DNA from 2 places in the Caproiciproducens puteiluti genome. Region 1 is predicted to be linked to the other one. Evidence: riboswitches for the same ligand, from Rfam matches in the RefSeq annotation. Region 1 holds a riboswitch; the other holds the start of a gene.
The links. A riboswitch is a leader RNA that binds a small molecule or an ion and turns the genes downstream of it on or off. The one in region 1 is predicted to bind thiamine pyrophosphate.
Positions count from the first base shown of each region.

Region 2: it holds a riboswitch for thiamine pyrophosphate, as region 1 does, so the genes downstream of both, thiD (bifunctional hydroxymethylpyrimidine kinase/phosphomethylpyrimidine kinase) here and thiT (energy-coupled thiamine transporter ThiT) in region 1, are expected to answer to the same signal.

Region 1 is NZ_CP194790.1:3,838,927-3,843,675, forward strand. It holds gene ACRQU7_RS18570 (heparan-alpha-glucosaminide N-acetyltransferase) at 1-642, opposite strand, end outside; gene ACRQU7_RS18575 (thioesterase family protein) at 855-1,238, shown strand; gene ACRQU7_RS18580 (HAD hydrolase-like protein) at 1,251-1,910, shown strand; TPP riboswitch at 1,968-2,080, shown strand; gene thiT (energy-coupled thiamine transporter ThiT) at 2,162-2,734, shown strand; gene ACRQU7_RS18590 (TVP38/TMEM64 family protein) at 3,032-3,826, shown strand; gene ilvB (biosynthetic-type acetolactate synthase large subunit) at 4,112-4,749, shown strand, end outside.
Region 2 is NZ_CP194790.1:2,776,129-2,780,877, reverse strand. It holds gene ACRQU7_RS13505 (ammonium transporter) at 1-539, shown strand, start outside; gene ACRQU7_RS13500 (P-II family nitrogen regulator) at 560-901, shown strand; TPP riboswitch at 1,043-1,140, shown strand; gene thiD (bifunctional hydroxymethylpyrimidine kinase/phosphomethylpyrimidine kinase) at 1,320-2,123, shown strand; gene thiC (phosphomethylpyrimidine synthase ThiC) at 2,120-3,433, shown strand; gene thiM (hydroxyethylthiazole kinase) at 3,466-4,284, shown strand; gene thiE (thiamine phosphate synthase) at 4,274-4,749, shown strand, end outside.

The DNA.
Region 1 (4,749 bases):
AAACCGCTCCTGCGCGGCAAGCTTACCCAGAAAGGTACCCGCCGCAAACACAAACATCCACGGGAAAAGCGGGAAATAGTCCGCGCTGCGGAACGTATCGCTGTAAAGGCCGAACGGCGCCAGCCAGTCGGTATGGTACAGGGAAGGAGACAGCGTCACCCCCCATTCCGGCGAAAGGCCGAGATACCCCCTTGAAATCCCCATGGTCAAAAGGTACAGCAGCGCGCAGACGGCGACCGCCGCCCACGAGAAACGGAAACGATCGGCAACCGGTTTCAGCAGCCCGTAAAGAATCATGCAGACCGCCAGAAAATGCAGGATGCCGAACACGATCAGCTCATCCGGAAGGACGAACCACGTCGCCAGGGTGACCACAAGCGCAACCCCCAGCAGCTTGAACCCGCGCGTAAGGTTGGAGTGGGACAGGTTTGAGGAAATGCCGGAAATCAGCATAAACAGCCCGGCGTAAAAAGGCTCCGCGGGCATAAAGAAGTTCAGCAGGAGCATTCCGATTTTCAGGTTGTACAGGTAGGCAAGCGTATAAAAGCCATGGTAAAACACCATGCAGAAAACCGCAAAACCGCGCAGCTCATCCATAAAATAAATCCGCCTGCGCCCTGCCCCTTTGATTTGATTCGGCATTCGTTCGCCCTCCGATTTCGGATTTGCACGGTCAAAACCGGCGTTTCGCATAGGAATGAAAGGGATAACCGCTGAAAGTTCTATATTTATAAATCCCCAGGATCATGTTATAATATAGACAATGTCGTGCGCCCTGTTTTCAGGCCGCACGGAAGCGGGCCCTGATGAAACCGCTTATTTTTTATTATATCATGGTACAGGAGGTAATTTCAATGAAAGAGACAAAATTGACCCGCGAATACACGGTTACCGAGGATATGCTCGCGGTGAATATCGGCAGCGGCAGCGTTCGTGTTCTTGCTACCCCGATGGTCGCCGCTTTTTTTGAGGGTACGGCGGCGCAGCTGGCCCAGACATATCTTGAGGATATCTACACCACCGTCGGCTCCGTCATCACGGTGAACCACCTGAACCCTACGGCGCCGGGCTGCAAGGTAACGGTCAGCGCGGAACTGACCGAAGCGGAAGGCAGGGTCTACCGGTTTCAGCTCGAAGCCTACGACAACGCGGGCCTGATCGCGACCGGGACCCACGAGCGCGTCAGCGTGAAAAAGGAAAGCTTCGCCGCCAAAGCGGAAGCAAGAAAAAACAAGTAAGGCGGTATAACGATGAAACCGATTTATGATCTGATTATTTTTGACCTGGACGGCACACTGACCAATTCCGAACCTGGCATTACCAGCTCGGTAAAATATGCCCTTGAAAAAATGGGACAGCCGGTGCCCGACATTTCCATCCTGCGCAAATTCATCGGCCCGCCGCAGTGGCACAGCTTTGTCCATTACTGCGGACTGACACAGGAGCAGACTGCGCAGGCGGTCAAAAATTACCGCGAAGTATACGAGGTCTCCGGAGCGTTCCAAAACAAGCCCTACCCCGGCATGATCGATTTCCTGGAGGAGCTGCGGGCAAACGGCGCCACGCTTGCCGTTGCCACCACCAAGCCAGCCAGAATCACCAGCCGCGTGCTGGACTATTTTGACATGACAAAATATTTCGCCCATGTTTCCGGCCCGGACGATTCGGAACGCAGCGGCGACAAGAGCGTCCTGATCAACTCCTGTCTGGACGCCTGTCATGTGAAGCCGGACCGCGCCGTCATGATCGGCGACACGGTTTACGATACGGTAGGCGCCCGGAATTCCGGCACCAACTTCATCGGCGTTCTGTACGGCTTCGGCACCCAGGAGGACATGCAGGCACAGGGCGGCAAAGTTTTTGCCCGCGATATCGACGAGCTGAGAGGCATGCTTCTGAAAGATTCCTGAATCCGACGGAAATCCCCTTGACAAACCGGAATTGTTAAGGTATGCTGAACATAAGAACTGAATATACAGGGGCGCTGAGTAACCTCGGCTGAGATGAAGCGAACTGACGTTTATGTCCCTTAAACCTGATCTGGATAATGCCAGCGTAGGAAAAGATGATTTTTAACGCTCTGTGGCATCACAGGGCGTTTTTATTTTCCCTCAGGTAATTTTTCAATTTCAGTTCCATATAATTGACTGGAGGGTATTTTATGAAAAAGAACACGACCGTTATCCTTGTGGAATGCGCGCTGATGATCGCAATGTCCACCGTACTGAGCATGTTCAAGATTTTTGAGCTGCCGCAGGGCGGCGCCGTTACCTGCGCGAGCATGGTCCCGCTGGTGCTGGTCTCTTACCGGCACGGCCTGAAGTGGGGCATTTCCACCGCGTTTGCGCACAGCCTGCTGCAGATGATTATCCAGTTCAACGCGCCGCCGGCAAACACCTTCGGGGCGTTCGTCGCCGTCGTTCTGCTGGACTATGTACTGGCGTTCACCGTTCTGGGCACCGCCGCCTTCTTCGGCAAGCCGTTTAAAAGCAGGGCCGCCAGCGTCGCCGTCGGTTCCGTTGCCGTTGCGTTCCTGCGGTTTCTCTGCAGCTTTTTGTCCGGCATCCTGATTTGGGGCAGCTACGCGCCGGAGGGCACGCCGGTCTGGATTTATTCCTTAACCTACAACGGCAGCTACATGCTTCCCGAAGCGGTCATCACCGCCGTTGTCGCGGTCGTGCTGATCCGGGTCCTTGACCGTGTGGAGCACCGTGCTCCCGGAAACGCATCCTGAAACAGGAATAACAGCTGAAAAGGAAAGCATGAAGCGCGGGGTTCCGTCCTTCATGCTTTTTTATCGCTTCCAGTGTTTTTTTCCACCCCTACGGCAATTCCATTTCAGTTTGCGGGACAAAACGCAAACTTGTTGCAGAATCAACTGGAAATGATGTAACCCATCCCATTTTATACAAAGCGAAAATAAGCAGTTTTCATAAAACAGGAGAGGGCAGGAGGTGCGTATCTATTTACCATACGGGAACATTTTTGTGGTATACTATTCCATAGAACCCATGAAACGAGGCTATGCCGGGTGACGATTCTTCGAACGGGGTCAAAAAAGAAAAAAACCGGCCCCCCGCCGGAAATAACCGCCGCCGACCTGCCGGAAACGGCGGGTCCGACGCTCCGCGACCGGCTTCTGGGCGGGGCTGTGCTTCTCGCGGCCACGGGGCTGTTCCTCTGGCTCACGGTCGTTCTGTGCAGACCGCTTCTGTCGCTGCTCCGGGATCCCGGCCGGTTTGAGAGCTTTATCCGCAGCCGGGGCGCGATGGGCCGCGCCGCGTTCCTGGGCATCCAGATTCTGCAGGGCTTTCTCCCCATCCCGCTGGAACTGACGACCATCGCGGGCGGCTACGCCTTCGGGCGGGTGCAGGGCAGCCTGCTGACCCTCTGCTCGGTGGTGATCTCCACCACCATCATCTTTTATTTCACCCGGATATTCGGCCACCGGCTGATCGGCCTGTTCTTCACCCCCGCCCAGCGGAAACACATCCGTTACCTGCGCAGCCCCAAATCGCGCGATACCTTTTACTGGATCGTTTTCCTGATTCCCGGAATGCCCAAGCGCCTGTTCGTGTTTTCCGCCGGACTTGTGCCGCAGGATTTCGGCAAATTCCTGCTGATCTCCACCCTTGCGCGCATTCCGTCCCTGCTGGCCTGTTCCTTCGGGGGCTGGGCGCTCTTCAGCGGCAATTACACACAGGCCGCCGTCCTCTTTGCGGCGACCGGCGTACTGAGCGTCGGGGGCTACCTGCTGTACCGCACCGTTGCGAAGCATCCCAATAAAAAGAGCGGGATTTCCGTGCTGAAAAAGAAAGAACGGTAATTTATCCATTTAAACCGTTAAAATGCCTTGACTCATAACGGTAAAAAACATATAATAATTAGAAACACATCCGGCGGCGCGCCGGGGGAAGTTTCCCAACCGTATGGTCTGCCCTCAGGCCGGGCAGGCATGGCCTGACTGAGTCTGCGTATGCCTGCCCTTGCTCTCAGGAGAGCATCGCCGAAGGCGCGTGCCGACCGCATGGTCCGCTTCCCGACCGGCAGGTCCGGTGCCCGATTCCCATTGGAGCCGCCGGAACGAATCAATTATAAGAGGTGACTGTTTTTGATAAGCGGAGCAGAAATGATGGCGGAATGCCTAAAAAACGAAAACGTGCAGATCGCCTTCGGATATCCCGGAGCAGCGATCTGTCCCTTCCTGGATTACCTATATCGCTCGCCGATCAAAAACGTTCTGGTGCGCGAGGAGCAGAACGCCGCCCATGAGGCGAGCGGCTACGCCCGCGCAAGCGGGAAACCCGGCGTCTGCGTCGCGACCAGCGGGCCGGGCGCGACCAACCTGATTACCGGCATCGCGACGGCCTATATGGATTCCATCCCGCTGATCGTCATCACGGGGCAGGTCAGCTCCGAGCTTCTGGGCCGCGACGTGTTCCAGGAAGCGGACATCACCGGCGCCTGCGAGCCGTTCACCAAGCATTCCTATCTGGTGAAAAGCGCCGCGGACCTTCCGCGGATTTTCAAGGAAGCCTTTCATATCGCTTCCACCGGCCGCCCGGGACCGGTTTTGATCGACGTTCCGGTGGATATTCAGATGGAAGAGGTACCGGAATTCGTCTACCCGCAGAAGGCGAACATCATCGGGTACAAGCCCCGCACCACGGGACATGCCATGCAGGTCAAAAAGGCGCTCGCCGCCATGGCCGAAGCGAAGCGCCCCGTCCTTGTCTGCGGCGGCGGTGT
Region 2 (4,749 bases), 1.1 Mb from region 1:
CCTCGGCCGCGGCGGCGATGCTTTCCTGGCTGGTGATCGAAGTGATCACGAGCGGAAAACCGACGATTGTGGGCGCTTCCACCGGCCTGGTGATCGGCCTTGTGGCGATTACCCCCGGAGCGGGCTTTGTCCCTGTCTGGGCGGCTCTGGTCATCGGGGCCATAGTCAGTCCCATCTGCTATTTCTTCATTACCGTTGTGAAGCCGAAATTCGGCTATGACGACGCGCTGGATGTGTTCGGGTGCCATGGCGTCGGCGGAATATGGGGCGGTATTGCGACGGGTATTTTTGCGCAGAAATCCATTAATTCCGCGGCGGCGTGGAACGGGCTGATTTTCGGCGATGCAAACCTGTTCCTGCGCCAGCTTGCGGCGATCGCCATCACCGTTGTCATCGCGGTCGTCGGTACTCTGATCGCCGGCAGCATCACTTCGGCTGTTACGGGCGGCATCAAGGTTTCCCAGAAAGACGAGAATGTGGGGCTCGACGCTTCCCAGCACGGGGAATCCGCCTACCCGGCGTTTAACGGGATGGATTAAGAAATGAGAATGGTGAAGATATGAAAAAAATTGAAGCGTTTATACGTCCGGATCAGCTGGAAGAAATCAAAGAAATCCTCGATTCTCTCCAGCTCAACGGCCTGAGCATTATGCAGGTCATGGGCTGCGGCAATCAAAAGGGCTGGAAGGAATTTGTAAGGGGGACGGAGGTCGACTACCAGTTCCTGCCGAAAATCAAAATTGAAATGATCGTTCTGGACGAACAGGCCGATACGGTTGTGGACAGCATCGTCGAAAAGGCGTACACCGGGGAATACGGCGACGGAAAAATCTTTATTTCCGACATCAGTGACGCCGTCCGTATCCGTACGGGGGAACGCGGCAGGGAGGCAATCCAATAGCGTTCATAACCGGGTTCCACGGGATAAAAAGTTCGCCGGACTGCCGGTCTCCTTCCGTTTACGGTGTTCCCTGCACCAAAGCGGCATGGAAAAATACGGACGGAAGACGGATTGACAGGCATTCCAATACAGTATATAATAAAATACAACTGGGGGAACTCATGGAGTTGAGAAGGTAAAACCTGACCCTTTGAACCTGTCGGCTAATACCGAAGTAGGGAACGTTGATTGATTCGCGTTCACCTGTTTGGGTGGACGCTTTTTTAATTGAATAGACGCGGGGGGACTCATCCGAGTTGAGAAGGTAAAACCTGACCCTTTGAACCTGTCAGTTAACGCTGTCGTAGGGAGCAAAATCCGATTTTTTATGCTCGCCTTGACGGTGGGCATTTTTTTATTTCAGAAGGAGGAGTTAGCCATTAAAAATTTACTGACCATTGCGGGTTCCGACTGCAGCGGCGGAGCCGGAATCCAGGCCGACCTGAAAACCTTTGCCGCGCACGGGGCCTTTGGCATGAGCGTCATTGTTTCGGTGGTGGCGGAAAACACCAGCCGCGTGATTTCCATTCAGGATATCCCGCCGCGGATTGTCGCCGACCAGATCGACGCCGTGTTTGAGGATATCGCGGTGGACGGGGTAAAAATCGGGATGCTTTCCGGCGCGGAGCAGATGAAGACGGTCGCCGAAAGGCTGCGTTTTTACCGGCCCGGCGGCGTGGTGCTGGACCCGGTGATGGTCGCGAAGGGCGGCCGCGCCCTGATGCACCCGGACGCGCTGGAAACGCTGAAAGCCGAAATGCTGCCGCAGGCTTTTCTGCTCACGCCCAATATCCCGGAGGCGGAAGCAATCACCGGCCTGGAAATCCGCGCCGTCGGGGATATGGAAAAAGCCGCGGCTGTTCTAAGGAACATGGGCCCCCGGTATGTGCTGGTCAAGGGCGGGCATCTGGAGGGCGACGCGGTGGATATTTTGTTTGACGGAGAAGAAATCCGTGCGTTTCGGACAGAGAGGATTCCCACAAAAAATACCCACGGTACGGGCTGTACCCTTTCCTCCGCCATTGCGGCAAACCTTGCGAACGGAATGGAGGTTTCCGAGGCCGTCGGCGCCGCGAAAGAATACGTTACCACAGCCATCCGGCACGCGCTGCAGATCGGCAAAGGCCACGGCCCGACCAATCATTTTTACAATTTGTATAAAAATGGAGGATTATTACAATGAGAACATATCAGACGCAGATGGAAGCGGCTAAAAAAGGCATTGTCACCAAAGAGATGACCGTGGTGGCGGAAAAAGAATCCATGGAGCCCGAAGAGCTACGGGAGCTGGTAGCGTCCGGGCAGGTCGCCATTCCGGCCAATATTCACCATACGGCCCTGTCTCCGGAGGGAATCGGCGCGGGACTGAAAACAAAAATCAACGTCAATCTGGGGATTTCGGGCGACTGCAAAAATTACGATGTGGAAATGCAGAAGGTGGACATGGCGCTCCGCTTCGGCGCGGAAGCGATCATGGACCTGAGCAATTACGGCAAAACCAATACCTTCCGGCAGGAGCTGATTGCAAAATCCCCCGCGATGATCGGCACGGTGCCCATGTACGATGCGATCGGGTATCTGGAAAAGGATTTGCTGGAAATCTCCGCAAAGGATTTTCTGAAGGTGGTGGAGGCGCACGCGAAAGAAGGCGTGGATTTCATGACGATTCACGCGGGCATCAACCGTCGCGCGGTGGAGGGCTTCCGCAGGGAGGGCCGCACCATGAACATTGTCTCCCGGGGCGGGTCTCTGCTTTTTGCGTGGATGGAGATGACGGGCAATGAAAACCCGTTTTACGAGTACTATGATGAAGTGCTGGAAATCCTGCGCGAATACGATGTGACTATCAGTCTTGGCGACGCGCTTCGTCCCGGCTGTCTGGACGACAGCACCGACGCCGGGCAGATCGGGGAACTGGTCGAGCTGGGAAACCTGACCAGACGCGCGTGGGAAAAGGACGTGCAGGTCATGGTGGAAGGTCCGGGCCACATGGCCATGAATGAGATCGCGGCCAATATGACGCTGCAGAAGCGGCTTTGTCACAACGCGCCGTTCTATGTGCTGGGACCTCTGGTTACCGATATCGCTCCCGGCTACGACCACATCACTTCCGCCATCGGCGGAGCGATTGCGGCAGCCAGCGGCGCGGACTTCCTGTGCTACGTCACCCCGGCGGAACACCTTCGCCTGCCGGATCTGAACGATGTCAAGGAGGGAATCATCGCCAGCATAATTGCCGCGCACGCGGCGGATATCGCAAAAGGCGTTCCCCATGCGCGCGACCTCGACAATCAGATGGCGGACGCGCGCCACAGGATGGACTGGGACGAAATGTTCCGGGTCGCCATAGACGGGGAAAAAGCAAGGGACTACTTTGAAAGTACCCCTCCCGCCGACCGCCACACCTGCTCTATGTGCGGAAAAATGTGCGCCGTCCGTACGACCAACCTGATTCTGGAAGGCAAAAAAGTAGAATTCTGCTCTGAAAAATAAAAGAAACAATAAAATATCCGGAGGATGAAACAATGAATCAGATCACCAAAGAAGTATCAAACGCAATCCGCGTCCTGAGGGAAAAGGTTCCGCTGGTACATAATATCACCAACTATGTGACGGTCAACGACTGTGCAAACGCGCTGCTTGCCATCGGCGCTTCGCCCATCATGGCGGACGACATTGCGGAAGCGGCCGATATTTCCGGGATTTCTTCCGCTCTGGTGCTGAACATCGGCACACTGAACCAGCGCACCGTCGCTTCCATGCTTGCGGCGGGGAAAAGGGCAAACGAACTCGGGATTCCCGTTGTGTTTGACCCGGTCGGCGCGGGCGCGTCCAAACTGCGCAACGACGCGACCAGAGAAATTCTGGAGCAGGTCAGTCTTACGGTCCTGCGCGGGAATATTTCCGAAGTCTCCTTTGTCGCGGGGCTGGCCGCTTCGACAAAAGGGGTGGATGCCTCCGAGGCCGACGGCGGCAACGACGCGGTTACCGTTGCAAAAGCCGTTGCGGAAAAGCTGGGCTGTACGGCCGCCGTTACCGGTGCGGTCGACGTGATTGCCGACGGGAAAAGAGTTGCCCAAATACGCAACGGACATCCCATGCTCAGCAGGGTGACCGGTACCGGCTGCATGACCTCCTCGCTGGTCGGCGCCTACGCGGGCGCGCTGCGGGACGGCTTTACGGCGGCGGTCGCCGGAATCGCTTCCATGGGAATCGCGGGAGAGCTTGCGTACGAAGCGGCGGGGCAGACCGGCACCGGCAGCTTTCATATCGCGATTATCGACGCGCTGAGCCGCCTGAATCCTGTTTTATTGGAAGAGAGGGCGAAGCTGGATGAAATCTGAAATCGATTATTCCCTGTACCTCTGTACGGACAGGGAACTGATGAGCACCGCTGCAGTGGAGGAATCGGTGGAACAGGCGATTCAGGGGGGCTGTACGGTCATCCAGCTGAGGGAAAAGAATATTTCTTCCCGCCTGTTTTACGACACGGCCCTTGCGGTGAAAAGGGTAACGGAACATTACGGCGTCCCTCTGCTTATCAACGACCGGCTGGACATTGCTCTTGCAGTCAATGCGGACGGCGTGCACGTGGGGCAGAGCGATTTGCCCTGCGGCGTGCTGCGCCGTATTTTGGGGGAAGAAAAAATTATCGGGGTATCCGCGTCCACACTGGAAGAAGCCGTTCAGGCCGAGAAGGACGGCGCGGATTATCTCGGCGTAGGCGCCATGTACGCGACCGGGACGAAAACGGACGCCGAAATCGTCTCTATGGAAGAATTACACGCTATCCGCAGGGCGGTTCAAAT